Regions from separate parts of the Sporolactobacillus caesalpiniae genome, predicted to be linked through region 1. Evidence: predicted binding sites of a transcription regulator. Region 1 holds the regulator's gene; the other holds the start of a gene.

Evidence for each region. Region 1 encodes NrdR, which represses ribonucleotide reductase genes. Its sites were predicted from a motif close to AACACNATATATNGTGTT; they were not measured.
Region 2: a site for NrdR is predicted at 8,393-8,410, ahead of nrdD (anaerobic ribonucleoside-triphosphate reductase). Genes of this name have one in related genera too.

What each region holds. Positions count from the first base shown of each region.
Region 1 covers NZ_JBEVCB010000001.1:245,550-260,855, forward strand. The annotation lists gene pnpS (two-component system histidine kinase PnpS) at 1-424, shown strand, start outside; gene polA (DNA polymerase I) at 502-3,132, shown strand; gene mutM (DNA-formamidopyrimidine glycosylase) at 3,203-4,078, shown strand; gene coaE (dephospho-CoA kinase) at 4,038-4,637, shown strand; gene nrdR (transcriptional regulator NrdR) at 4,723-5,202, shown strand; gene ABWW58_RS01140 (replication initiation and membrane attachment family protein) at 5,275-6,657, shown strand; gene dnaI (primosomal protein DnaI) at 6,684-7,616, shown strand; gene ABWW58_RS01150 (putative sporulation protein YtxC) at 7,711-8,538, shown strand; gene ABWW58_RS01155 (YrzI family small protein) at 9,134-9,376, shown strand; gene ABWW58_RS01160 (DJ-1 family glyoxalase III) at 9,543-10,127, shown strand; gene infC (translation initiation factor IF-3) at 10,360-10,866, shown strand; gene rpmI (50S ribosomal protein L35) at 10,941-11,135, shown strand; gene rplT (50S ribosomal protein L20) at 11,225-11,581, shown strand; gene ABWW58_RS01180 (ABC transporter ATP-binding protein) at 12,329-14,212, opposite strand; gene ABWW58_RS01185 (ABC transporter ATP-binding protein) at 14,209-15,306, opposite strand, start outside.
Region 2 covers NZ_JBEVCB010000003.1:420,043-435,348, forward strand. The annotation lists gene ABWW58_RS08000 (amino acid ABC transporter permease) at 1-441, shown strand, start outside; gene ABWW58_RS08005 (amino acid ABC transporter ATP-binding protein) at 428-1,153, shown strand; gene ABWW58_RS08010 (LysR family transcriptional regulator) at 1,150-2,034, opposite strand; gene ABWW58_RS08015 (aspartate aminotransferase family protein) at 2,185-3,480, shown strand; gene ABWW58_RS08020 (DUF5670 family protein) at 3,748-3,894, opposite strand; gene ABWW58_RS08025 (gluconate:H+ symporter) at 3,956-5,290, opposite strand; gene ABWW58_RS08030 (transposase) at 5,612-7,042, opposite strand; gene ABWW58_RS08035 (Cof-type HAD-IIB family hydrolase) at 7,325-8,182, shown strand; gene nrdD (anaerobic ribonucleoside-triphosphate reductase) at 8,449-10,311, shown strand; gene nrdG (anaerobic ribonucleoside-triphosphate reductase activating protein) at 10,337-10,840, shown strand; gene ABWW58_RS08050 (FAD-dependent oxidoreductase) at 11,612-13,621, shown strand; gene rnhA (ribonuclease HI) at 13,673-14,131, opposite strand; gene ABWW58_RS08060 (ketopantoate reductase family protein) at 14,367-15,290, shown strand.

The sequences.
Region 1 (15,306 bases):
GCTGCTAATTCTTAGAGAAAAAGCGGAGGCGAAGAAGATAAAATTAGAGTATCTTCAAGGTGATGAAGGAGTGATTGCCGGGGATGCATTTCGGATTCGTCAAATCATGATCAATTTGATTTCCAACGCGATTTCCTATACCCCAGAAAATGGAACAGTCACAATAGCGATACATGAACGCAAATCAGAGGCGGATCTTGTCATATCCGATACAGGAATGGGAATTGAGCAAGACCAAATTCCGCGCATTTTCGAGCGGTTTTATCGTGTGGATAAGGCGAGAAGCAGAGACTCAGGCGGAACAGGATTAGGCCTTGCTATTGTCAAACATCTGGTTGAGGCGCATGATGGCAAAATACACGTAACTAGTGTACCCGGTAAAGGTTCAACCTTTACAATCACTTTTAATAAATCATCAACTTGATTGGATAAATAACCTGTGTTGCTTTAGAATATAAGAAAAAGCAACACAGGTTTTCTTTGTTTTTCAGGAGGAATATGATGAAAAAACTTGTCTTAATTGATGGAAATAATGTCGTTTATCGTGCCTTTTTCGCATTGCCGTTACTAAGCAATAATCAAGGCATGTATACAAATGCAGTCTACGGCTTCACGATGATGTTGATGAAGGTCATTGAAGAAGAGAAACCAACGCATCTGCTCGTCGCTTTCGATGCAGGGAAGACGACCTTCCGTCATGAAACCTATAAAGAATATAAAGGCGGTCGCCAGAAGACGCCGCCTGAATTGTCACAGCAATTTCCACTTGTCCACGAATTGCTTGATGCGATGACGATTCAGCGTTACGAGCTCGACAATTATGAGGCGGATGATATCGTTGGAACGCTTGCTCGAAAAGCAAGTAACGATGGATTTGATGTTCGGATTGTGACTGGAGACAAGGATTACCTTCAGCTCGTTGACGAAGGGGTTCGCGTCTCATTGATCCGTAAAGGAATCACCGACACTGTTGATTATGATGTAGATAAGGTCAAGGAACGTTACGCGATCAATCCGCATGAGGTGATTGACCTTAAAGGACTAATGGGTGACGCCTCCGACAATATTCCAGGTGTGCCTGGAGTGGGGGAAAAGACCGCGATCAAACTGCTTAAGCAATTTGGGACGATCGAAGGTGTGTATGCGCATGTTGACGAAGTGACCGGCAAGAAGTTAAAAGAAAAGCTGGAAACGAATAAAGATCAGGCTTTGCTAAGCAAGAAAATCGCGACGATTGACAAGGACGCGCCCGTAGAACTAACCATTGACTCATGCAGCTATTCTCATGAATTTACGGATCGATTGAAAGATTTATTTCGTGAGCTGGGTTTTCAATCGCTGCTTAATAAACTAGAAGTTCCAGATCCTGATGGACACGCATCGGAAACGGCGGCTATTTCTGTTCAAACAGTGACAGAATTCACTGCTGAACAGCTCGTATCTCCGAGCGCATTAGTTGTGCAGATGCTCGATGAAAACTATCATTACGCGGCGATTACCGGATTTGCCATTTCAAATGAGGCGGGTACGTTCTTTATGGAAACCGAGCAGGCGATCAAGGACGAATGCTTCCGCCGGTGGCTGGAAGATCCTGAAATGAAAAAAGTGCTGCTTGACAGCAAGAAAGCTGAAGTGGCTTTAAAATGGCGCGGAATTAAGCTCCAAGGAATCGCTTTTGACGTTCGCCTGGCAACTTATTTGATTGATACTTCGGAGGCGGGGCAGGATTTAGCGCTGCTTGCGACAAAACGCGGTATTTCCAACATTGAAACCGATGACGTTTTTTATGGAAAAGGCGCAAAACGTAAAATACCTGAAGGCGAAGCTCAAGCCCAGCACCTTGGCAGAAAGGCATCCGCATTGCTGCAGCTTGAGCCAAAATTGATTCAAGAATTAATCGAAAACAAACAAAAAGAACTGCTTTTTGATCTTGAACTTCCCCTTGCCCGAGTGCTTGCGAGAATGGAATATACGGGAATTAAAGCGAGCAGCGAAACACTGAAGGCAATGGGTGAGGAGCTTGATCGGACGCTTGATGTTATTGAACATGATATTTATGCCATGGCAGGCGTAACGTTTAATATTAATTCGCCAAAGCAGCTTGGCGAAATTCTCTTTGAGAAGCTGCAGCTGCCACCGGTAAAGAAAACAAAAACCGGCTATTCTACAGCAGCGGATGTACTTGAGAAATTGCGTGGCCGCCATGAAGTAATCGGCAAGATTCTCGATTTCCGTCAGCTGGGAAAGCTCAAATCCACTTATGTGGAGGGGCTGCTCAAAGTGATTCATCCGGAGACAGGGCGCGTGCATACGTGTTATAATCAAGCCCTCACACAGACCGGGAGACTCAGTTCAACCGATCCGAACTTGCAAAATATACCAATTAGGCTGGAAGAGGGGCGCAAGATACGGAAAGCTTTTCTTCCTTCAGAAGCGGGTTGGCAGATTTTCTCAGCGGATTATTCTCAGATCGAATTGCGCGTACTCGCGCATATTGCTGATGACGATAACTTGAAACAGGCGTTTATTGAAGATATGGATATTCACACGAAAACGGCAATGGATGTTTTCGGTGTAGAAAAAGATGAGGTTACGTCTCTGATGCGGCGCCATGCGAAAGCAGTCAATTTCGGTATTATCTACGGGATCAGCGACTATGGCCTTTCGCAGAATCTGGGAATCACACGGAAAGATGCCGCACACTTTATAGAAAAATACTTGCAGAGTTATCCAGGTGTGCATCGTTATATGGAAAATATTGTTCGGCAGGCGAAAACGGACGGGTACGTAACGACATTATTGAATCGCCGCCGTTATCTGCCTGATATCAATAGTCGGAATTTTAATAGCCGCAGCTTCGCAGAACGTACGGCGATGAATACACCGATTCAAGGCAGCGCAGCCGATGTCATCAAGAAGGCAATGATCAATATGGATCAACGCCTCAAAGATGAGAAGTTGGAAGCCAGAATGCTCTTGCAAGTGCACGATGAATTGATTTTTGAAGTTCCGGAGCAGGAATTAGAAGTCATGAATCGGATTGTACCGGATGTGATGGAGCACGCAATTAAACTGAGTGTCCCTTTGAAGGTGGAGAGCTCCTACGGCCCGACCTGGTACGATGCAAAGTAATGTCCAAACGGGAGGAGAAGCCTGAACGGAACACGCCGATCATAGAATAGAGAATTTAGGGGGAAACAGGTTGCCGGAATTACCAGAAGTGGAAACCGTCAAACGCACGTTGAATGAGCTGGTTATTGGGAAGACAATCAAGAGTGTAGAGGTGCGCTGGCCGAACATTATCCGCAAACCAACTGATCTCAATCAATTTAAATCGAGAATGATTGGGGAAACGTTGCATGATGTACAGCGGCGCGGCAAATTTTTGCTGTTTTGTTATGACGACGTAGTGCTCGTCTCACATTTAAGAATGGAAGGACGTTATCGACTGGATCCTGAGAAAGATCCGATTGATCAATATACTCATGTCATCTTCCATTTTACCGATGACACAGCACTTCGTTATCGCGATGTCCGCAAATTCGGCACGATGCACCTTTTTAACAAAGGTGAACAATGGAAGCACTTGCCGCTGTCGAAGCTTGGCCTCGAGCCGTTGTCGCCCGAGTTGACGACAGGCTACCTGGCCCATGCTTTTCAACGTACGAAACGCTCAATTAAACTCGTTTTGCTTGATCAAACGCTCATCGTTGGACTCGGAAATATTTATGTTGATGAGTCCTTGTTTAAGGCCGGAATTCATCCGTTGACTGCGGCAAGTGAACTCTCTGAAGCACAATTGGAACGATTAAGAAAGGCGATCGTTGAGACATTAGGCGATGCTGTAAAACTTGGCGGCAGCACCATTCGTACATTCGTTAACAGTCAGGGGCATATGGGCCTCTTCCAGCAGCAATTAACGGTGTATGGCAGAGCCGGCGAGCCTTGTGTGCATTGTGGAACACCGATCGAAAAAATTAAAGTTGGCGGACGCGGCACACATTTTTGTCCACTCTGCCAGCCAAGAGGTTTGGAAAATGATGAAAATCGGATTGACAGGCGGGATCGCGAGCGGTAAGAGCACGATCTCACGCTGGCTGATACACCATGGATACTCGGTCATTGACGCAGATAAGATTTCCAGAGAGGTTGTCGCCGCAGGGCAGCCGGCACTGTGCAGAATTTCTGATAAGTTCGGAGATGCCATGATTCTGCCTACGGGTGAACTTGATCGTAAGCAACTCGCCAGCCTGATTTTTCAAGATGATAAAAAACGTGCCGCGTTGAATGCGCTGCTCCATCCGCTTATTCGCTCGTGGATGCTCAAAGAACTTGACCAATATGAAAAAGAAGGAGCAAGTGCTGCCTTTTTGGATATTCCTTTGCTCTATGAAAGCGGCTTGGCGTCTTGGGTAGACAAAACGATCGTCGTCTATGTGTCTGAAACCAATCAACTGAAACGACTGATGGCGAGAAACCATTTGGATGAGTCTCAGGCACGTGCACGCATGGGTTCACAAATTCCACTATCAGAAAAAGTGAAGCTGGCGGATGCGGTGATTGATAACAATGGCTCGATTGAGGAAACCGAAGCACAGCTTCAGCGGCTGCTTCAACGGTGGTCTCTTGAGAATTAATTGGACTTGTTACCGCTCGGCTTTTCATCAGCTGTTTAGTAGGATACAATAAGTTTATCGAAATACAGCGAATGGAGTGAAAAAGATGCGCTGTCCAAGCTGTAAACAAATGGCGACAAAAGTGTTGGATTCCCGCCCGGTCGACAATGGGCGCGTTATTCGCCGACGCAGAGAATGCGAATTATGCCATCACCGTTTTACCACTTTCGAGAAAGTGGAGGAGACTCCTTTGGTCGTCGTGAAAAAAGGGGATAACCGAGAAGCGTTCAGTCATGAAAAGATGCTGCGCGGGCTTATTAAAGCCTGTGAAAAACGTCCGGTTCCGCTCGAGCGACTTGAACAGCTGGCAAATGATGTAGAAAAGGTGCTGCGCGACGAGGGTCGTTCGGAAGTGAATAGCCATGAAATTGGCGAGCGTGTGATGAATGAACTAGTGAAGGTGGACGAGGTTGCTTATGTCCGCTTCGCTTCAGTATATAGACAGTTTACGGACATCAATGTTTTTGCTAAGAAAATTCAAGAATTGAAAGATCAATTGGAGAAAGAAAAAAACAGCAAGAAGTGAGAGAATGAGGAATGCCGATCTGAGAAGGGTCCTTAATTCTAGCACGAAAGACGCAGAATGGGGGTTGACGATTTGCTGCAGTCTTGGAAAGAAGTGCTGCCCGGTGATCACTATCGTGTTCGAACCAATGGATTGCTTCATTCATTCGACCAAAGAGTCATTACATGCCTGTATCAGCCTCTGATCGGTTTAGAGGCGGCAAGCATGTATTTTACGCTTTGGCAGGAAACTGATGATTCAGAGGATTTTTTGACGCATCATCATCTCATGGGCATGATGAACCTGTCTCTAGACCGTATTCTCACAGCAAGAAAGAAGCTGGAAGCTGTCGGTCTGTTGCAAACCTTGAAGAAAAAGGAAGCGAATCCCGGACAATTCGTATACTGTCTCGAGCCCCCACTGACGCCCGATTTGTTTTTTAAAGACGGTTTTTTAAATTTATTTTTGTATCGGCAGGTTGGACCCAGAGAATACAAAAGGCTCCTTCGTTTATTTGAAAACAAAATTATGAACATGGCTGGCTATGATGATGTCTCCGCACATTTTGACGAGGTATTTCAATCGATGCCGTCCGCAGAATCCACCGATGAAATGAAAAACACTTCATTGTCTGGTTCGTGGAGCGCCCGTGCTGAAGCACCCAAGCTTGAATTTAACAGACATTTTGATTTTAAAGCGATGATGCCCTATCTTTCCGACGCTATTCTGACGGAAGATGCGCTGACCGATGACGTTCGATTTGCTATTGATAAGCTGGCTTTTGTCTACCAGACTGAGCCTTATGATATGAGTCGGGCATTACAGTCGGCGGCATTGCATACCGGTACTGTGGATATTGATATGCTGCGAAAAGAAGTACGTGATTTTTATCTTCTTGAGCATGGACAGGACGAAATGCCCGCACTCTACGAACGTACTCAGCCGCGCGCGGAACGAGAAATCGTTGAAAAAGAGCCGCAAACTGAAGAAGAACGCTTGATCGCTTGGTATGAAGGAAATTCACCTTATCAGCTGCTCCAAGCACTTGGGCAGGGCAGCAAACCGGCAGCGCCTGATTTACGCTTGGTCGAGAATCTGATGTTCGATACAAAATTGAATCCGGGCGTGATCAATGTCTTGATTGACTACATATCGCAAGTCAATGATCACAATTTGAACAAGTCCTTTGTTGAAAAAGTTGCGGCCCAGTGGGCAAGAGCAAATGTCCGGACCGTGCGGCAGGCGATGACTTACGCCCGAGAAGAACAAAAGAAACGTGATCAGACGAAAAGAGCCGTTGGTTCAGGATCTGCAAATAAAACGCGACGACCGAGAAAGTCGGGGCAGGATGAGCACCGTGAAGTCATTCCTGAATGGATGAAGAACCCGAAACAGCCGAAAGAACAATCAGGCGCAGACGATGAAGCGGTGAAACAGAGAGCAAAATGGCTTGAGGATTACCTGAATAATATATGAGAGCCGTGGTTAGGGAGGGTGCATGAATGGAACCGATTAACTCATTATTTAAGGACTTGACCGGTCAGCGAACTATACAGGGAAAATGGGATCAGCTTGCCGGTGCGCTCGGGAAAAATCCGGCTATTCGTGAATTTGCTGAGAAAAATCCGGATATCGATTCAGCGGCTTGGACGAGAAGCCTTTCCCGTCTTTATCAATTTGCCGCCGAACAGAAGCATTGTGCGCAGTGTCCCGGGTTGGATCAATGTCCAAATATGATGAAAGGCTATAGGCCGCAATTGGTAAATGATAAGGGAACGCCTTCCCTCACCTTTTCTCCCTGTCCTCTGCTTGAAGAACGCGATTCGAAGCATCGTCAAAGCGAATTGATTCGCAGCTACTATGTGCCCAAGGATATTTTAAATGCGACATTTGGGATGATTGACAAGGGAGAAGGCGGACGCCAAGAAGCCATTCTTGCGGCGGGTGAATTCGTGAGAGATTACCTGACGGATCCTGGCGAGACAAAGGGACTGTATCTTTGCGGTCAGTTTGGTGTCGGGAAAACCTATTTAATGGGAGCGATCATGAATCGTTTAGCTGAACGGCGGCATGTTGCCTCGCTTATTGTCTATGTTCCCGATTTTTTTAGAGAAATTAAAGGTGCGATCCAAGATAACTCCGTTGATAAGAAGCTTGATGTGCTGAAAAAAACACCCATTTTAATCCTAGACGATATCGGTGCTGAGACAATTACGCCATGGGTGCGCGATGAAGTGCTCGGAAGTATTCTTCAATACCGAATGATGGATCATCTGCCAACGCTTTATACATCTAACTTTAACTACGATGAATTGGAAGATCATTTTTCCTATTCGCAGAAAAGCGGTATCGAAAATGTCAAAGCGAAGCGACTGATGGAGCGTATCCGCCATTTCACAAAACTTGTTAAAATGGACGGCTCTAACCGCCGTTAGCAAATAAAAGCAAAAATATAATTTTTTCGAAAGCATGAATGAGGACTTCCTCCCATATAGTCTTTATATAAGATGGGACGGGGAGGATGAACCATTGGAGATTGTTTTTGATACCCAGCAGGAGGCGGCAGATTTTTATCGAAGACTGCCCTCTTCCTTCAGGCAAGTGACCGGTGTGCTGCTCATTAACAGCCGTCTCGCCGTTTTTCCGGACAAAACGGCGGACTATAAAGAATTTGCACAATTAATTACCCGCTATATAATCGAACATCATGAAAAAGACTGGATCATGACGATCATTGAAAAGTATTACTATTTTACGGAACCGGAAGAACAAGTGGCAATCTTAAATATAGTATTCGCTATTTTTGCGGGTGAAAAAAATGATTTGCCGCAAACAGAAACACTTAAAGACCGACGTGAAACCATCATGGAATCGCTTGAAGGAATTTTAAAAGAACACAATACGTTTTCTTTCGAATCCATCATCCGCTTCCGCTTGATCGCGTATAAAGAAGCACTCCGTCAATACGTGGAGATCGCGATTGACGAATATAAGCTGGAGCAGGAGTATCAAGTTTTTATAGACAAGCTAAGACGCATCATCCGGGCTTATAAGCCTCTTTGTGAAAAGATTGAAGTATACGATGAGCATCCGTTTCGATTATATGACGATCACCACCGTCTGATCCGCAATGTGCAATCGGTACGTTCCTTTTACCCGCTGCTCAAGCAATGGGGCATTGAGGCTGAACCTTCGATTGTTCTGACTTTGATCGCCCTGGCGCCGAAGCAAGTCATTGTGTATACAGACCGGCCGGAACACGGAATGATGAAGACCTTGCACCACGTGTTTGAGGATCGCGTATGTTTTGTCGCCTCAACCTTGCATTTAAGCAGTGGAAGCGGCGCAACGCAATAAATTTGATCGGAAAGGGGGCAGCTACCCCCATTAGAAAACTTGGCTTCACCAAGCCTCTGGCAAAGGCTTAGTTGCGACGGTCATGGATGGCCTAGTGTCCGGCCTGCCACAGGACGTGGCGTTATGTCGGACCACTTACACTCATTTCCTTGAATCTTTTTTATACGTTCTTATCAGTGTAAAAAACGCCTGTTTTTTTCAATAAGGGTTTACTTTGAAACATTTACCATATATAATAAAAAAGCAAATTAACGAAAGGAGGTCATCAAAACATGATGACAGTTGAGAAGAAAGTTACCGTATCATCAATTGTATATTCTGTTCGGATGACCTCGACGAATTTCTTAGTGCACTAATTGGCTCTTTTTAAGCAATGAATAAGAATAAATCCGCAGGTCTCCACTGACTGCGGTCTTTTTATGCTCTTTTGACCGTATCGGCGTGCTGCCTTTGCGGTCTTTTTTTGCTTTTTGGTATGAAGCTGAGCGCTTTGCGCTTCGCTTTTATATAAATAAATGTTGTCTCTCGGAATGTTGATCAACACTCCGTCCGGCGATCTTAACCCACAAAAATGCTAAATGAAAGGATGAAGAACATGCAAGCATCAACTGCAAATCTACGTATGCCGATTGAACAAAAAGGATTTTTCAACAAAACACAATTAAAAATGGAGGGAGGTCGTGCGATGATGAAATTCAACTTATTTGCGTTGACGTTCACGGTTTCAATCAGGAAGCCGGCATCAGTACAACAACGCTATGAAGACCGCAAGCGCATTGAGGCTTTGAGAAACAAAATGCTTGATAAACGGTTTGAGTACGAACGTCACATTAGATAATTCTATTTTGAAAAAAATAAGAGGAGGAGATTCAAATGATTAATAAAATTGTTTTTGTGATTCGCGTACGTTTCGGAAAGGGTACACAATTTTTGTAACTGCGCTCTACTTTGATTGGCTGTTCTGATGTGATACGATAATGTCAGAAGAAAACAGGGAGTGAGCGATGGTGAAGAAGTTTCTTGTTTTACTTGCGGAAGGATTTGAAGAAACTGAAGCTGTGACTGCGATTGATGTGCTTCGTCGCGGCGGCGTTGAAGTTGTTCTCTGCTCGCTTGCTAAATCTTTGCTCGTTGAGGGTTCACGAAATATTGTTGTGAAAGCGGATCGGAGCATAAATAGTGATGGTTTGCTTGATTTTGACGGTATCTATCTGCCGGGAGGCGTCAAAGGAGCGACGACGCTTCGTGATGATGAGCGTGCGCAGAAGCTGATTCGTGCCTACAAAGAAAACGGCAAGCTAGTGGCGGCGATTTGTGCGGCACCGATTGCTTTGGAACGCGCCGGTGTTCTCAAAGGAGAAACGGCGACAAGCAATCCGGACTTTAGGGATCATATTAAAGACGCGGCTTACAGCGAAGATCCGGTCGTCGTCTCCGGCAAGATTATTACATCCAGAGCCGCTGGAACCACGCTGCCGATTGGCCTGGAGATCCTGCGCCAACTTGGTTTGGAGCAAGAAGCAAAAAAAGTCAGCCACGACATGTTGTTTGATTTTCTCATGGAAAACCGTGATAAGCTCCATTCATAATACAAATGGGCTTGCAATATAAAAAACGGCATGTTATAGTATTAAAGGAATTTACAACGAGTAAAGCAGAGCCGCCCGGCTTCTCACCTGATCGACGCAGTCATGCTGTTGCCAGGTATGAATTAAGGAAGAAATAGTCAATACGGGCGTTTTTGCGCCCGTATTTTTGTTTGTACACTTAGCCAGCGATTTGCTCAAATTTATTTGGAGGTGGCTCAATATTAGCAAAGATATGATTGTTAACGAAGGGATTCGTGCGCAGCAGGTTCGTCTGATCGGTCAGAACGGGGAACAAGTCGGTATTAAGTCGAAGGCAGAAGCACTGACCATGGCTCACAATGTTAATTTGGATTTGGTCATGGTTGCTCCAGGCGCGAAACCGCCGGTATGCCGGATTATGGACTACGGCAAGTTCCGGTTCGAACAACAGAAGAAAGATCGCGAAGCGCGTAAGAATCAGAAAGTCATCAATCTGAAAGAAATTCGGCTCAGTCCGAGTATTGAAGAACACGACTTCAATACGAAAATGCGCAATGCCAAGAAATTTCTTGAAAAAGGCGATAAAGTCAAGGCTTCCGTTCGATTCAGAGGGCGCGCGATTACGCACTCCAATCTCGGAAGGCAAGTACTTGAAAAGCTCGCCGAAGAATGTGCAGATGTCAGTGTTATCGAGGCAAGGCCGAAAATGGAAGGACGCAGCATGTTTCTTGTGCTTGCTCCTAAAGCCGACAAGCAATAAAGCAATTAACGGAGCAGATCTAAAAGTGATTTCGGCTGCTTTTAGCCACTGATCTTACTAGGAGGATTCTTTTTATGCCAAAAATGAAAACACACAAAGGTGCAGCAAAACGTTTCAAAAAGACGGGTACCGGCAAGTTCAAACGGGAACACGGCTTCACGAGCCACATGTTCAGCCATAAGTCAAACAAGCAAAAACGTAATCTTGACAAGAGTACGATTGCGACATCAACGCTTGCTAACAAGCTCAAGAAACTGATCAACAACTAATTCTAACAAACGTAACAGGCTATTTTTCAATGTCGGTTCGAAAGCCACAGGTGGCAATTTCGGACGACTCATTCTAGGAGGTTTTTACAATGGCAAGAGTTAAAGGCGGATATGTGACTCGTCGCAGACGCAAAAGAGTTCTTAAGTTAGCAAAGGGTTATTTTGGCGCAAAGCACAAGCTGTTTAAAGTCGCACAGCAACAGGTCTTCAAATCCCTGTCTTATGCATACCGCGACCGTCGTCAAACAAAGCGTAACTTCCGCAGACTGTGGATCGCGCGTATTAACGCAGCAGCTCGTATCAACGGCTTGTCTTACAGCAAGCTGATCAACGGTCTCAAGGTTGCAGGTATCGAAGTAAACCGCAAGATGCTTGCTGACCTCGCCGTTAACGACGCAGCAGCATTCGCAACACTCGCTGAAAAAGCAAAAGCAGTCGCTAAATAAGAGCGATTGAACGAATAAACACCCCCACATGCTACTAAGCATGCGGGGGTGTTGTTTTTTTACAAGTGAAGAAAGTATAGCGTTTTGCCTTGCCGGTACGACGATAGGGTCATAAGATTCGGTTGGGACGATCAGGTAAGCGCCAATCTGAGAAATAAACGGAAAAATTCCGCTTAATTAGAAAATGAATGACAAAATCGCTTAAATAGACGGAGAAATTCCGCTTATCGAATCGAAAAACGTGAAAATGGAGGGTTTTTCTGTGTATAAGCGGAAAAATTACCCTTATTTACCTGTGAAACAAGCGCCAGGATGCAAATAAGCGGAAAATCTCCGCTTATTTTATTCCGGCCGCGTTACTTAATTAAGGATCAAAATGATTTATTAGAAAAACCGGGCACAGCCCGGTCCTTAATCTCCAGCCATGTGTGATGGTTTTGTGTCTTTTCGGTGCTGAATCGTCGCTTCGGTTACTCGCTTGCCGCGGGCGCACCGCGAGCCTCCTCAAACAGGCAGAAATCTGCGGGGTCCCGCCGGCACGCTAATCCCGCAGGCGCTCTTTGCCCGGTTTTTCTTACACTGATAAAAGTATAAAAGGTAAAAAATTCAAGGAAATAGGCGTAAGTGAACTAAGGCTGGCAAACAAGTACGAATAATCCGTTGAGCAATGAAAAAATCCGGAAACGCTCGATAAATTTGCGAAAGCGCTCGATATAAACTCTAAAACGCTAGATAATTTGAAAAAGCTTATCCATGCAATCTCGATTTACGTGGATCTTCTCGGTAATACTGTGCCTGCGCATTCCACAGTTTGTAATATTGGCCATCTTCATCTTGAATCAGCTCATCATGGCTGCCGCTTTGGATCAGCTCGCCTTGATTGAAGACAAGAATATTGTCACAGAAGCGGCATGACGATAGTCGGTGCGAAATATAGATCGCGGTTTTATCACTGGCAATCTCCTTAAATTTTGAATAGACCTCAAACTCCGCAACCGGATCTAATGCTGCGGTTGGTTCATCAAGGACAACAAACGGTGCATTTTTGTAAAGTGCACGAGCAATGGCAATTTTCTGAGCTTCTCCGCCCGAGATCTCGACACCGTCCGCGTCTATTTTATAGAGTGGTGTGTCCAGACCTTTGCTCATTTTGCGAATTCGATTACCAACACCTGCCTTGTCGAGGCATTCCATCACGCGTTCCTTGTCGTAATGCACATCTGCTGCAACGTTTTGTCCGGCAGAAAAGGCAAACAGCTTAAAATCTTGGAAGACTATGGAGAAAAGGCTCAGATATTCGGTGTAGTCGTATTTCTGAATGTTGATACCGTTGAGCAAAATTTCGCCTTCCTGTGGATCATAGAGCCGGGTGAGCAGCTTGATAAACGTTGTTTTGCCCGATCCATTGCGGCCAACCACAGCGAAGTGCTCGCCGATTTTCAGTTTAAGTGAAAGATTTATCAAAGCATAAGTGTCCGATCCAGGATATTTAAAGGATACATTGCGGAATTCAATCTCATATTCATTATCATTGCGTTTCTCAACAGGCAAGCTGCCTTGGTACTTTGGGTTCGGCGTGTCGAGAAAATTGAAATAGAGCTCAACATAATCAATATCCTGCCAAATGTCGGTTGCCGAAGTGATCAGTTCAGAGAAACCAGTGGTGAACTGGCTGATCGCGCCAACATACTGTACAACCGAACCAATGCTGATCAGCCCAACCAGTGCCTTCATACCGACGAAAAGGTAGACAAAGCCGCTGATTAGTGAAGAGATAGTGGCGCTGATTCCCCAAAAACGGCTTTGCCGTTTGGATACATCAGAAGCAAAAGCTTTCATCCCTCGTCGGTTAAAATCATCATAGGCTTTTCCAATCAATTTTTGTTCCTGATAAATTCGAATATCTTTCCCCAATTGATGATCTTGCATCAGATTACCGTAAAAGCTAAATGCGCGATTGATTGCCATCATGCCATCTAATTTATGAAAGATCCATTTACTGAATCGGGAATTCGATAGAACAGAGTATATGGATGAGGTAAGAATAAGGCCCAACAAGATAATAGAAAGCCATGGCGAATCGATAAAGGAGCTTGATCGTACCGAATAGGTTAGAAACAGTGGAAAGGCAAGTGTAATTGAAAAAACAACGGTACACAGATTAGAGATGAACTGTCCGGTTATTTCTGGAAGCCGCCAAATTCCTCTCATACTCATGTTGGCACCTTCATCAATTTTCTGCTTCTTCAGGTGAAAATCAGGTTCTTCCACATTTTCATAATCGGTATTCAGAATTAGTTGATCCATTTCAAATGATCCGAAATAATTCAATCGAAATTGGCCCATATCTTCTATTCGTTCCATCGCTTTTTGCATGAGGTAAACAATCAGGTTCAATACAATTGCTGCTCCGGTCAGCCATGCAAGATGAATCACGGAACGTGCGCCAAACAATTCATCAAGGATCCGGGCGGTCAAATAAATGGTGATGAAGGGGCTGAACGCTTTCAGCAGTGCGCCAAAAGCAACGGCTGGGAGCAGTGAGGGAACCTTGGCTTGAATAAATCCCATGCCGCGCCATAAATAATGCCATTTCGTTTTGAATTTTGATTGCTGAATGCTGCTTTTCAAAACTGCTCGCCTCCTACAGTATCTCTGTGAAGCTGATCTTGGTAATAGTGACTTTGGATCTCAAAAAGTTCCGCGTATTTTCCATCTTGTTTCATCAGTTCTTCGTGCGTCCCAGATTCAGCAATTTTTCCGTCAGATAGAAAAATAATTCGATCACAGAAACGCGTGCTTGAGAGACGATGGGAGATAAACAGTGATGTTCTGCCTGTAGTTAGCGTTCCATAACGCTCATAAAGTTCATTTTCTGAGATTGGATCAAGTGCCGCGGTCGGTTCATCGAGAATCAGGATTGGCGATTCTTTATACAGAGCGCGTGTCAGCAGCATTTTTTGCAACTCGCCGCCGGAGAATTGTACCGCATGTTCGTGCACCTCTTTAACCATCATAGATTCTAATCCTTGTTCGAGGCTGTCGATTTTCTCCTTGAAACCCGCTAGTCGCAGACATCGCTCCATTTTCTTCTCATCAATTGGTTCATCGAGTTTCGGTACAATATTGCGCGCAATCGAAACCGGCAGAATATGAATGTCCTGAAAAACTGCTGTAAACAGCTTATAGTAATCGTCACGATTAAAGGAAGTCGCAAGTTTGCCGTTAATCAAAATGTGACCGGATGTCGGCTGGTAGAATCCGCACAGTAATTTAATGCAGGTTGTTTTTCCGGCACCGTTCAAACCAACAAGTGCAATTTTTTCCCCTGCATCGATATGAAGACTGACATCATCGAGAATTTTCCGATCATTTCCGGGATAGGAAAAGGATACATGGTCGAAGGCGATCGAGCAGGGCCAGCTGTTTTTAGGCGGCAGCGGTGGCCCTTCATTACGGTTGGATGTATCTTTCATATCCAGATAATTGCGGACATCACAGATTTCCAGACTCATATGCTGTACTTTTGCCAGTTGTTCAGTCAAACTGGTCAGCCACGTGGAAAAACCGGCGATCGTTCCAAAATAAAGAGTGAAATTAGCAACGGTCAAATGTCCATTCAGCACGAGATAAATGAGATAAGCGTAAGCAACGCCATCTCGGCAAAGTGCCATGACGCCGACGGCACCATCGGAATAATAGTGGCGCAGTGCAATTCGCTTGAG
Region 2 (15,306 bases), on a different contig from region 1:
GCAATTCCACAGTTGATCGGATTGAACGATGTTGATCCGACAACGTGCGCAATAATAACTTTTGGACTTAATTCAGGAGCTTATATGTCCGAGATTATCCGTTCAGGTATCAATGCGGTGGATAAAGGCCAGTTTGAAGCGGCTGGAGCACTTGGAGTTGGTTACTGGTCAATGATGAAAGACATTATTCTGCCCCAGGCAATTAAGAACATTTTGCCGGCGATGATGAATGAGTTTATTACGTTGACAAAGGATTCGGCGCTTGTTTCGACGATTACCGTCACCGATATGATGCGACGGTCGCAGATTGTATCTGCAGAATACTATATGTATTTTCCGCCAATGATCGTTGCATTTATTATGTACTATCTCGTCGTCCTTCTTTTGACGTTTATCGGCGGGCGTATCGAAAGGAGACTGAGCCGCAGTGATCAAAGCTGAACATATCGTGAAAAATTTTGGAAGTATCAAGGTTTTAAAGGATGTTTCGTTACAGATCAACCAGGGCGAAGTAGTTGTCGTGATCGGCCCGTCCGGCTCTGGAAAATCAACCTTTTTACGTTGCATTAATCTGCTTGAACGACCAACCTCGGGCACGGTTATGGTTGACGAGCACAATATGACGGCAATGAAACCGAAGCAGGTCATCAAAGTACGGGAAAAGGTCGGCATGGTGTTCCAGCATTTTTATCTTTTCCCGCATAAAACGGTGCTTGAGAACTTGATCTACGCGCCTATGAAAGTCAAAGGACTCTCAAAAGACGATGCGGTAAAAAAAGCAGAGCAACTTCTAAAAAAGGTCGGACTTTTTGAGAAAAAGGACCAGTATCCGAACAAGCTCTCAGGTGGACAGAAGCAACGTGTGGCGATTGCTCGCGCGCTTGCGATGGAGCCGGACTATATGCTTTTTGATGAACCGACCTCGGCGCTCGACCCGGAAATGGTTAAGGAAGTGCTTGACGTTATTCAATCGCTCGCCGAATCCGGCATGACAATGGTGATTGTCACGCACGAAATGGGCTTTGCCAAACAGGTGGCGAACAAAGTCGTGTTCATGGACGACGGCAGAATTCTGGAGTCCAATACACCGGAAGCCTTTTTCAGCAACCCAAGCACGGAGCGCGCTCAGGATTTCTTGGAAAAGATTCTCTAATGAATGGTGTTCCAGGTTCTCTCGATCAGCTTGATCAAGTGCATGGTCGTTTGATCCGTAAGTTTGTTTGTGGCAATAATTAAAGAGGTTTGAATTTGAATTGGCTTCTTATTCAGAGAGATTTCATACAGCTGGCGTGAAGCCAGTTCTTTTTTAACAAGATTATGGCTGATTAACCCAATGCCGATATCATTCATGACCGCGTTCTTGACTGCTTCCAGACTGCTGGATTCGATAACCTTTTTCGGATGGATGCCGTTTTCCTGCATGTAGCTGTTCATCTGCTGCTCGAAGGGCCCAATAATTTCATACTTAATAAAAGGGAAGCGCTCAAGTAGCTCTGGGTTGGAATGCTTATCATGTAGCTCTTTTGAGACAATCAGGACGAGATCTTCTTTTTCGGAAATGACGACGTTCGTCACACCGGCTTTCGTGTAAGATCCGGAGATAATGCCGATATCGAAGCTGTTATCGTTGATTCCAGCAATGACCTTATCACTGGTACACGACACGAGTTTGATGCCGATCTCAGGACAGGCATCCAGAAAGTGACGGATGATCGGCGGGAAGTAATACGTGCAGAATGTTTCCGACGCTGCAATGGTTAACTTGCTGGCCGCTTGGCTCTCTTCCTGCAATGCAGCCTTCATTTGATCCAAAATGGGGAAGAGTTGGTCCGTATAGTGTTTCATGATTTCTCCATGTGCGGTGAGAAAGGTTTGTTTTCCGATTCGGAAGAAGAGTGAATGGCCAATTTCTTTCTCAAGAGCGCGAACTTGCGCTGTGATGGTTGGCTGGGAGAAATTCAGTTGTTTGGCAGCTTGTGTGAAATTCAGCAGTTCTGCTGCCACCTGAAAGGTTTTCAATTGTCTGAGTTCCATCGTTCATTCCTCCAGTGAGTGATCGAATAAGCGCAAATTTTGACGCAGTAAAAGTAAATAAACGATTGTTTAAATTCATTATATAATATTGTGTGACATAGCGGCCTTTTGATGATCGTCTAATTTTTAATAAAAAGAGGTATGAGTAGAATGCCGGAAAAAAGCATGTATGAAAAATCATTAGATCTGTTTCCGCCGATTGCGCTGCGTGCGACGCAACTGGGCGTTGTCAAAGGCGAAGGTGCCTACGTTTGGGATGAGCATGGGAAAAAGTATTTGGACTTTGCCAGCGGTGTTGCGGTTGTTAATTGCGGTCACAACCATCCCTATGTTGTTCAGAAGGCTAAGGAACAAATGGACCAGCTCATTCATGGCGGTCATAATGTGGTTTATTATCCCTCTTATATTAAACTAGCTGAGAAGATTCTCGGTCATGTGGGTTCAGATTACAAAATTTATTTTTCAAACAGCGGTGCGGAGGCTAATGAGGCTGCAATTAAGCTTGCCAAGCAAGTGACTCATCGTCCCGGCATCATTACATTCAAACACAGCTTTCACGGACGGACGCTTGCGACGACAACGTTGACGGCGTCAAATGCAAAATATCGTCGCAACTATGAAGGACTGCTGCCGAGTGTTTATTACGCGGACTATCCCTATGCGACGCGTTCCGGACTGACTGAAGAGCAGGAAGTAACACGCTGTTTGAACTCGCTCGAAGAAATATTCCATGATTTAATTGAACCGGAACAGGTTGCCTGCATGATTATGGAGCCGATTCAAGGCGAGGGCGGCTACATTGTTCCGCCGAAATCGTTCCTGCAAGCGATTCGCAAAATCTGCGATGAACATGGCATCTTGCTCGTGTTCGATGAGGTTCAAACCGGATTCGGACGAACAGGCAAAATCTTTGCCTATGAAAACTTTGATGTGAAGCCGGATATTATGTCCTTGGCAAAAGCGATCGCCAATGGTTTCCCGCTTAGCGCACTAGTGGCTAAAAGCGATCTGATGGACAAATGGCCGGCCGGGACGCATGGCGGAACCTTCGGTGGCAATCCCGTTGCCTGTGCGGCCGGTGTTGCAGTTTTTGAATTACTTGAAGGTGGTCTTGTCGACAACGCAGTTGAGGTCGGTGCCTATTTTAAAGGGAAACTGCTTGATTTTGCCAAGCAGCATGCCGAAGTACTCGAGGTCCGGGGACTTGGGCTGATGATCGGCATTGAGTTTGTGGATCGAAACGGAAAGCCTGATGGCGACCTCGTTGCTGCGATTCGGGCCAACGCGTTGAAAAAAGGCCTGATTCTGCTTAACTGTGGTGTTGACCACAGCGTTATCCGCTTTATTCCACCGCTGATCGTAACCAAGGAACAAATTGACGACGCATTTGCTATTTTCAGTGAAAGTTTTGAAGCGTCACTTGCTAAGGCTGCTCAGAAAAAATAATGAATAATTGTCGAAACCGGTTGATCTCGTATTTTCGGGAGCAGCCGGTTTTTTTTGAGGGAGAACCCATAATAAAAGTGCTCCGTCTGCGAAGCGCATGGAAAAGCGATTCGTAACCAATCGCGGGGAAGTGGTAACCAATAGGCTCAAAGTAGTAACGAATCCCCAAGAGTCGCAAAGAAGTACTTCGTGCTTCGTCATTACAGGTACTTGATCAAATCGAGACAAAAAAGCGGAATTCCAAATAAATTGGAGTTCCGCTTTGCATTACTTTCGCGTGAACAATTGAATAATAAACAGAACAGCGGCGGCAACAAGGAGCAGGTAAATGATTGCTCCGCCGATTTTCAGTAGCAGGAGCACGAGCCAGATGAGAAACAGGATGACAATAAGTGACCATATCAAGCTTAGCATATAGGGGCCTCCTTTCGAGTAGCGGTGTTATTAAATAGTATGGACAGGTTGTGTGCGATCATCACATGAAAAGAGAAATCAGGCTGATTAGTAAGATGCCGGTCAGTGAGATTACACTGCCCATGACCGTGTAGGTTTTAAAGGTTTCTTTTAAATTTAAATCAAAGTATTCCTTGAACAACCAGAATCCGGGATCGTTGACATGTCCGCCGAAGATGCTGCCTGCGCCGGTAGCAAGAACAATAAGCGTAGGGCTAATCCCGGTAGCTCCAACAAGCGGTGCGGCAACTCCTGCGGCCGTAAGAGCAGCGACTGTACTGGATCCAATGCAGACGCGCAGCAGTACAGTCACAACCCATGCCAGAAACAATGGAGACAACGGCGAACCTTTGAACAGGTGCGCAACATAATCCCCAACTCCTCCGGTAATCATCACTTCTTTAAGCGCGCCGCCAGCACCGATAATCAACAGCAGTATTGAGATTTGTCGAATTGATTTTGTAATCGTTTTTTCCAAATCATCCATGGAGCGCTTTTGGCGGACACCCATGGCATAGAGTGCAAACAAGACACTGATCATCATCGCGCCAGGCGGGGAGCCAACCACCTGCACCACTTCTTTAATCAACCGCGGCAGAGGAACGAGATCGGTAAAAAGTGTTGCCGAAATCATCAGCAATACAGGAAGCAGACAGGTGAAGATACTAAGCCCCAGAGAAGGCACCTTGTCATCATCGAAGTGTCTTTTTTTATCAAGCAGTTCTTCATTACCTGAATGGATGTATACATTGGGCATTAATCGGTAGAGTAGTTTATTCAAAAGTGATCCGCCGATGAGTACAGCGGGAACGGCGATACAAATGCCGATCAGCAGGACATAGGCCGTATTGGCGTGATAGCTCTGAACCAGGGCTGTCGGCGCCGGATGCGGCGGCAGGAAGCCGTGTGTCGCCATTAAAGTCGCAATCATCGGCATGCCGACGTAGAGGAGCGGCACACCGAGAGCAATGCCTATTTCGAAAATGATCGGAAGCAAAAGAACGAGTCCGACTTCAAAAAATAAGGCAATGCCGATAATAAATGAGGCAAGGATTACCGCAAACTGAATCCTTTTTTTACCAAATTTTTTCGCTAGTGTCATTGCGATTCGATGCGCTCCTCCGGCATCGGCAACGAGTTTTCCAAGAATAGCTCCGAGCCCGAAAATGAGAATAAGATCGCCGAGCTGTTCGCCAATGCCTTTTTCAATGACAGGGATAATCTTTGGCAACGGAATGCCTAAACCAATGGCGACTAGTGCTGAAACAATCAATAGAGAAAGAAACGTATTTAGATTAAACTTCATAATCAGTATGAGTAAAATCATCACACCGATTGCAACAATAATCAATGGCAGAAAAATCACTTCTTTGTTGTTTTTTTGTTAATCAAAAGTTGTTGATGATACGAGTACTTAAAAGAGCGTAGTGGTCGTAAAATGCGGTTGTTGAAGAATGAATCGAGAAATTAATTTTCGCGGCGAGACGAAGCTATCCCAGAATTTAAAAAATATCTTACGGCTGCTTATTAGTCTCTATACCCGTTTTACAGCAGGTTGAAACAATGATTTGAGAAAAAATAGCATAGCACTTAGCTGCTCAAGTAACGGATCTTTAAAGAAGTTAGAAAAATAATTTCGGCATTACTTAAGGGCTGGGCAGTCAAAAGTTCTAGGCTCTTAAGAAATCATTAATTCGTCCTGTAACTCAGGTGTTTCCTGCTTTTCTCGAATTATTTGCGTTATGGCTAAATGCTGATTTCGGGCAAACCGTTGAAAAATCGTCTGACGTAAATGAGCCATAATGGTTGCTTCTGAAGCTGCTCCCTTGGATGGGGTTCGTAAAAAGCGAAAAAGATTCTTTTGTCTCTTCGTGTCATGACGCAACGCAATCATCTGAAGCAAGCCCATCGCGATGCAGTGGCACATCATGGATCCTTCAATCGCTTTGACCGTTTGAACAATCCGTTTTTGTGCGCGGTCTTCGGTTATGTGATCCAGCGGATCGGGTTCATCCGATTTGCGATAACGGTTCAGTTTGGGCATCGAACGGCTCCAAAAATGATAGGCAAAAGCACCGAGTGACTGTTTCATCGCTCGAAAAGTAGTTTCGGTGGTAAAACGCCAGGCATAAAGCCGGATGATGGCCTCCGGTTCTAAGGATTGATCCGTGCTGGCAAGAATCGAACGGCGTCCACCCATCACAACGAGCACAAAACGCAGTTCTTGATACAGTCCTTGCCCCCAAAGCAGATCAAGGCAGAGATAAGAGACCGTCTCTTTTTTCCCATAAAGAGACAGACGGGTCGTTTGAAACTGGTTCTCCTGCGTTTCAAACAGTGTGCTTACATGCACTTTGGTTCCTTTTTTCCGTGGACGTCCCCGTCCGCCCGTTTGAACGGGGTGTTCATAAGCCACGCAGGAGGTTTTTGCTTTCGTCACCAGATCCAGTTGCGTGCTTCCTTCCTGATTCCGTTGATTCAACCGACGAAGTGCAGGTACAGACAAGAAATAACGGTCAAGTAGAAACAACGCACGTCCCAGCACCCGAGCGGCTGAAAATCCTTGATCAATCATTTGCACCACGTGGGAGTCTTGATTTTCATCGCACGTTTCCCATTGACGAATCGTCTGGACACCATCATGAAGGCGAAGAAAAAGAGGTAGGCAGAACAACTTTCCAGCGTTTCCGATCAGGATGCCCACAGAACCCCAGAGATGTCCAAAGATGAAGGCGGACTTGGATACATCCTCGGACTCTTGAAACAATTTCTTCACAGCGGGCATGTAGCGGGCTTCTTTCGCCTGTTTGACGCCATCGCCAACGAGAACCACGGCGCCCGCTTCATGCTTGAGCGGCGCAAACTTGAGCACCACGCGCAGCCACTGTTGCCGTAGTTCGCTCAAAGACCATGCGGAAGAACGAAAGAAATGAATCATGGACTCATAACCCTTCGGGTTTAGGGACAAGTCACGAATCACCGAAGTGATTCCGAGACAGTCAGAACGTATCATCAAACCGATAATGATCACAACAAACCATTGAAACGTAGCGAATCTATGGAAACAAGAACGGAAGAACAGAAGTACAGAATCAATAAATTTTAACATGGCACTAGTCAATCGCGAAGGAACACGATAGAATAAGAACTACGATAACCCTTGGCGATTTTATCCTCTCTTTTGTCGTAGAAATAGAGGATACCATAAAATCCCATTTAAGGGTTATCCTTTTGTTTATTCACACAGAACTTTTCACTCTCCAGTTAAGGGGAAGAACGAATCACCTAATTAAAAATATGTGTTGGCGGTCTGTGAACAGTTGTTTACAGATGCACCAGAGAGTCAGAACAGGTAGAATGAATGAAAGAGATTGTGCGGAGGTGGAAACTTATGCGTATACAAACGATTATGCTTGACTTAGACGGCACAACATTGACGCCGAATAACCAGGTGACACCTGAATTAAATGATTATCTGAAGAAATTAAGCGCACGCGGTAAGCGTGTGTTTGTGGTAACCGGCAGATCTGAAGTGGATGCCTTGAATGTGCTTCCAAATGATTTTCCCCTTGAAGGAATGGTGGCGGCTAATGGCATGACTGTTTTTGCCGGTGCGGAGAAGATTTACCAAAGTACACTTTCAAAACCACTTGTACAGCTTTTGATTCAACGTTCAGAGGAACAGAAATTTTACTATCAGCTCCATCCGATTGGCGGCAGACGAACAATCCTGAGTCGCGACAGAGGTTATGTTACCGATCAAATTAATGGTGAGCGGCCGGAATCGGTGGCAGTGAACGAGTGGTTCTCAAGGAGACAAGCGGTTTTAGAAGACATGGTCTGGAAAGACAGCCTGTCTGATAAAGAGCTTGAGCAAATCGTCAAAATCTATTTTTTTAACGATGATGTGCGTAAAATGGATGCATGGAAGACAGGGCTGCAAGAATTGCAGGATGAATTCGAATTTGATTATTTCTCATCGTCGCACAACAATGTTGAATTGGTTGGAAAGGATATTTCAAAAGCAAGCGGGATTCAACGATTATTGGATCATTACCATCTTTCGCCGGATGAGGCGCTGGCGGTTGGTGATGGAGAAAATGACCTGCCGATGTTTGGGATCGCCGGGCACTCTGCTGCGATGAAGAATGCGCCTGATCATGTGAAGGCGAAGGCGGATTGGGTGACCGATGCCCCTTATTTTGACAATGGGCTCTATAAATTTCTGAAGTATATTTTTCAGCAGTAAACCGTAAATTGATAAAAGATGGTGTGACGATCACGAAATCGTCATTTTTTTTATGTGTTTTTACCTTTTTTTGTGGCGGCTTGTCGTTATAATAAATAAGTTGTTCTTTTTCTCACCCTCTCAGGAGCATGTCCCTTTCAAGCACCGATTCCACTCTATAATCCCACAAAAGTACATCAAATCTACATATTGTGTTAAAATTATATTGAGCATACTATATATTGTTATATAATTATTTTTAGAGCAAGATGTTGGGGGCGGTAAAAATGATCAAAGAACCGATGCTTAAAGAGAAAACATTAGATGATAAAATTCGCGACTTAATCAATATGGATGAATATGTTGCCAATGAAAATGCGAATAAAGACGAAAAAGTATTTAATACGCAGCGCGATTTGCTCGCAGGTGTGGCGGCAAGGGACTATGCGCTCCGCCATATTTTGCCGAAGGAATTTGCCGATGCGCATAAACAGGGGATTATTCATTTCCATGACCTTGATTATTCGCCCTTTTTCTCAATGTATAATTGTATGCTGATTGACTTTAAAGGCATGTTGAAAAATGGATTCTCAATAGGCAACGCGGACGTGGAGCAGCCAAAGTCAATTAAAACCGCGACCGCGCTTGTTGCTCAGATCGTTGCCAATGTGTCTTCGAATATTTATGGTGGCACATCATTCAACCGCGCGGACGAAGTATTAGAGCCTTATGCGAAAACCAGTTTCCATAAATATTTGCAAACGGCGAAGGAATGGTTCTCGGATCCTGCAGAACAAGAACGCTATGCTTATTCCATGACTGGGAAAGAAATCTACGATTCGATGCAGTCGCTTGAATATGAAATTAACACGTTGTTTTCAAGTAATGGACAAACACCGTTTTTTACACTGAATTTCGGGCTTGGCGCATCGTGGTTTGCGCGTGAGATCCAAAAAGCGATTTTAAAGGTGCGAATTATCGGACTGGGCCGCGATCACAAAACGGCGGTGTTCCCAAAGCTCGTGTTTACGATCAAACGTGGGTTGAATCTTAATGAAAGCGATCCAAACTACGACATTAAGAAGCTGGCATTGGAGTGCGCGACGAAACGGATGTATCCGGATATCTTGAATTATGACCGAATCGTTGAGGTGACCGGGGATTTCAAAGCGCCGATGGGATGTCGCTCATTTCTCCCATCCTATAAGGAAAACGGACAGTACATTACGGACGGGCGCAACAACATGGGGGTGGTTACCCTCAATATTCCGAGGATCGCCATTGAAACAAGCGGTGATCAAACTGCTTTCTGGAATCTTTTTGAGAAACGTCTTGACCTTGTCTGCCGCGCGCTGCTTTTTCGGATCCATACACTCGATAATGTGGAAGCGAAAAACGCACCGATTCTCTATCAATACGGCGCAACCGGCAAACGGCTGCAGGCAGACGATCCGGTACAGGACATTTTCAAAAATGGCCGCGCGACCGTATCCATGGGCTACATCGGGCTTTATGAAGCGACGACGGTATTCTACGGACCGGATTGGGAGCACGATCCTGCTGCCAAAAAGTTCACACTCGATATTGTGAAACGCTTCAAAGCGGTTGCGGATGAATGGCGCACTAGGACGGGTTACGCGTTTAGTGTCTATGCGACACCGTCAGAGAGCTTGACCGACCGTTTTTGCAGACTGGACAAACAGCATTTTGGCAGTATTAAGGATATTACAGATAAAGATTACTACACGAACAGTTTTCATTATGATGTGCGCAAAAAGATCAATCCATTTGAGAAAATTGATTTTGAAAAGGATTATGAACCGTACACGGGTGGCGGCTTCATTCATTACTGCGAGTTCCCATCCTTGGTGAACAATCCTGAAGGACTGGAGACGGTTTGGGATTACACCTATGACCGCATCGGCTATTTCGGTACGAATACGCCGATCGACAAATGCTATGAATGCGGCTATGAAGGCGAGTTCGAATCAACGGCAGCGGGCTTCCAATGCCCAAGCTGCGGCAACCATAATCCGGAAACGACTTCCTGTATCCGCCGATTGTGCGGCTATCTTGGTTCTGTCATTCAACGCAAACCGATCAAGGGACGTTTGAAGGAAATCAATAGCCGCGAAAAGCAGCAGAGTTAATAGAGTTGTTCGGAGTGTGAATAAAGTGAATTATGCGGATTATAAACGCTTTGATTTTTTGAATGGGACGGGAGTCAGGCATTCTCTGTTTGTCAGCGGCTGCCATTTTCATTGCAAGGGTTGCTGGAATGCAGTTGCTTGGAATCCCGATTTCGGTAAGCCGTATACAGATCAGATTGAAGATGCGATCATCAATGATTTAAAGGATTCGGGCAAAAATGTTCAGGGATTGTCGCTGCTTGGCGGCGAGCCGTTTGATCACCCGGATACCTTGACAAAACTCGTCGAGCGCGTCAAGAGCGAGTGCCCGGGCAAGGACATTTGGTGCTGGACCGGATTTCTCTATGAAGATTTGCTTGAGGATTCGGAGCGGCGGGAAATGCTTGACCAAATCGATGTGCTTGTGGACGGACCATTTGATCTAACAAAGCGGAACTTGAAGCTGAAGTTCCGCGGATCATCCAATCAGCGTGTTATTGATGTGAACGAGTCGATGAACAAAGGAAAAGTTGTCTTGCAGGTTCAATAGGAATAGCGAGATACCGGTGGAAAAGTCGTACCCGGTATCTTTTTTTGCGTGCGCCCGGAAGAATGAATCTTCACCTTCATTCCCGAACAGGAGACGGACGAAGCACAATAACCGCGTAAGAGCAGGAGAAAGTTAGACCGAAAAGTGGGAAAGATAGGCCGAATCAAATAGATATTAGGCCGAACGCTCGAAAAGTTTGATGCTAGACCACCAGATAGGGAGGGTTGAACCGAAGAAAGAAAACGTCGAACCGAATGAATTCGAAGTAGAACCCAAGACCGGGAAAGTCGAACCGAATGAGAGGAAAGTAGCTAAATCACGAGTAGTAACAAAATGATCAAAACTCGTAGCTAAATCCAGAAGTTGTATCCAGTCCACGAAAAGTTGTATCTAAACGCTCAAAAGTCGTAGCTGATTCCAGGAGTTGTATCCAATCCACGAAAAGTCAAACCGAAGAATAGAAGTCGAACCTAATGAGAGGGAAGTAGAACCGAATTGAGACAGAATCGTAACTGACCACGAAAAAGTTAAACCGAAGCAATGCTGATCCTTTCGCTGGATCGCTGATATTTTTCGCCGGAACAACGCAAAATCAGTGGCTCCTGTGCTTTAATCATGCATTGTTTTATTGCGCAGTCAGTCTTTACTGTGCAATAATTTTTCCTGCTTATTTGAAAACGTTTACATAAAATGTGAATTTTTTAACATACATGTCCTAATCGCAGTGTTATAACGGATGTGTGATCCGAATCCAAATTGAGGGGGCAGCACATGATGTATGAATCATTGTTTCAGCCTATGAAAATTGGAAAACTGGAAGTGAAGAATCGAATCTCGATGGCTCCAATGGGCGCTTTCGGTTTAGTCGACAATGAAGGGTGTTACAGTCAGCGTGCGATCGACTACTATGTCGAGCGGGCTAAAGGCGGTACAGGTTTAATTATCACAAGTATCACAAAAGTTGAGAATAAATTGGACAAGGTTGTTTCAGGAATTATTCCTGTTGTCTCAGAGAATCCGGGACGTTTTTTAATGACTTCTGCAGAAATGACGGAACGCGTTCACGCATACGGGGCGAAAATTTTTCTGCAGTTGACGATGGGTTTCGGACGAAGCGGTGTTCCGGGCGCTTTGCTGACCGCGCCTCCTGTTTCCGCGTCGAATATTCCAAACTATTGGAAACCATCAGTCACATGCAATGAACTGACAACTGCGCAGGTCGAATGGATTGTGCAGCGATTTATTGAAAGCGCAGACATTGCAAAAAAAGCAGGCTTTGATGGCGTGGAAATCCACGCGGTTCACGAAGGCTACCTGCTTGATCAGTTTACCTTGGCACTGTTTAACAGAAGGACGGATAAATATGGTGGCGATCTCAAGGGACGCCTGACACTTCCGATCGAGATCGTTCAAGGCATTAAGAAAAGATGCGGTAAAGATTATCCTGTTGGAGTTCGCTACAGTGTTAAAAGCTGTATTAAGGACTGGCGCCAAGGCGGCCTACCCGATGAGGATTATGTGGAAAAGGGACGCGACTTGGAAGAGGGAATTGAAGCTGCAAAAATTTTGGAGGCAGCTGGTTACGATGAATTGAACACTGATATGGGAACTTATGATGCCTGGTATTGGTCGCATCCGCCAATCTACCAGAAAGAGGGGCTGTACCTCCCGTATACGAAGAAGTTGAAAGAAGCAGTAAGCATTCCAGTCATCGTTGCCGGAAAATTAGGCGTTCCTGATGTAGCAGAAAAAGCGCTAGATGAGGATGCGGCAGATATGATTGGGCTTGGCCGTCCACTTTTAACCGATCCATTCTGGCCGAAGAAAGTGCTGAACCATCAGGTTGAACAAATACGGCCATGCATCGGCTGTCATGTCGGCTGCTTGGGACGCGGGTTTGAAGGCAAGCCGCTGAGCTGCGCCGTAAACCCGGCATGCGGACGAGAACGCTACTATGAACCAAAGCCGGCATGCAAAGCGAAAAAAGTGCTGATTGTCGGCGGGGGTGTTGCCGGGATGGAAGCCGCACGCATGGCGACGTTGCGCGGACACCAAGTGACACTTTATGAAAAGAGCGGGGCACTGGGCGGGCAGATTATTCCTGCATCGACGCCGGATTTTAAAATCGATGACAGACGATTGATCGCATGGTACAAAAATGAAATGAAGCGACTGAATATAGCCATTGTTTACGACACAGAGGTCGATGAAGCGCTTGTTAATAAGGAAAAGCCTGAAGTTGTCATCATCGCCACCGGTGCGCACGAGGTTCATTTAAATCTTTCCGGTGCGGATAAGGATAAAGTCGCCTCATCGATTGAAATTCTCAGCGGTAAGAAACAAGCAGGCGACAATGTCCTGATTGTCGGTGGGGGACTTGTTGGCTGCGAGACGGCGCTCTATTTGGCGCAAAAAGGTAAAAAAGTGACAATTGTTGAGGCACAGGATAAAATTCTCAGCAATGGCGGAGGCAAACCGATTCCGCATATGAACAAGATCATGCTCATTGATTTACTTAATAAATATGACGTAGCTGTAACTACAAATAGTTCACTAACTGAAATCACCGATGAAGGTGCGGTTTTAACGAATACCCATTTTCGCAGACAGGCCGTGACCGCAGATACCGTCGTCATTTCTGTGGGCTTTAAGCCGGATCAGAGACTCTATCATGAACTGAACGGAAAGGTTCCGGATTTGTATCTGATTGGCGACGCGTATCAGGCGGCGAATATTATGAATGCCGTTTGGAGCGGAAATGAGATTGGCATGAACTGCTAGTCGGTACAAAAAAACAGGGGGCTCTGCATATTACGCAGGGCTCCCTGTTTTTCAATTATCTTTTTCCAAATCATCCATTGCAAGATTGGCGAGCTGATCGGCCCGTTCGTTATACTCGACGCCGTGATGGCCTTTGACCTTGTTGAACGCTATCTTTTCCTGCATCTGCGCAAGTTCATTCAGACGCATCCAGAGCTCCTTGTTCTTGACCGCCTTCCCGGCGGCTGTTTTCCAGCCCTTCTTGATCCAACCGGAGATCCAGCTGTTCATGCCATTCACAACATAGGCGCTGTCAATATAAAAAGAAACTGGAATTTGTCGCGTTTTTAATGATTCAAGAGCGCGAATCGCTGCTGTAAGCTCCATCACATTGTTCGTCGTGTTGCGCAATCCACCGCGCAGTTCTTTGACATGATCGCCATACTTTAGAATCGCGCCCCAGCCGCCTACATTATGGTCATCCTGATTGCCTCGGCATCCGCCGTCGCAATAGATAATAATCTCACTCATTTTATTCACCTGCTTCTCGTAAATTCAGATCAACTCAATTATTCTCTTATGGTCCAGTCAATTCCTTCAAAAACACAGCCACTGATCAGTATACCAAAAAATAGTGAGGCGCAGCCCGAATGTTACTACGAGAGAAAAAACGGATGAAATACTGTAGAATAAAAAGTAACATAGAGATAGACTTGTGAACTGCAGCAGGAGATAGAATTCAACACAGGGAATGGGGCGTGTTTTTTTGAAAATTGCGGTGTTGGGAGCCGGAGCAATCGGCTGCTATTATGGCGGAGTATTGGCAAAGGAAAAGATGGATGTGACATTTATTGCTAAGGGACAAACTCTTGAACGTTTGCGTAATCATGAGCTTGTCGTTAAAAGCATTAGTGGCAATTTTTCTCTTCCTGTTAACGTAAGTGATGCGGAGCAGTTGGCAAAAGACGATACATTTGATTTTATTCTCCTAGCAATCAAATCAACAGCTCTAGAAGCAGTGATCCCTGAATTGCGTGCTGTCGTGGGACCGAAAACAAAGGTGATTTGCCTGCTCAACGGAATCGGAAATGAGGAGCGCTTGGCGGAAGTATTTGGCGCGGATCATATTGTCGGAGGCTCTGCATTTATTTCAATTATTCGAGAAGCACCGGGCGTGGTAAATCATGTTGGTGATGGAAAGCTGGTCATTGGTGAATGGCAAGAAAATGCTGAAAAAAACAGCAAACTTTATGAATTGGAAAAGGCACTTCTGCACGCGGGAACTGTTGTTCAAATTTCAAACTGTATTCGTCAAATCAAATGGGAAAAATTACTTTGGAACATCACATATAATCCATTGACCGCACTTACACGAACCCGTGTCGGTGAAGCGTTGAAGGATCCGGATCTTAACGGCTTGTTGAAGCGGGTCAGCGAAGAATTTTTGTCGGTCGCTGAGAAGTCCGGAATTGCGATCAGAGAGCAATATAAGGCCGGCCTGCTGTTCCCCGACGAAAAGATTCAGAATCATAAAACGTCGATGCTCCAAGATCTTGAGAACGGGCGCGCCATGGAATTAGACGCGATTCTAGGCTTCGTGATTCAAACGGCTGAACAATGCGCCGCAGAGGTGCCGACGATTGAGACAATCTACCATCTGCTTCAATTTATGGATCGTCAAAATCAATAAAAGACGCAAGGGGATT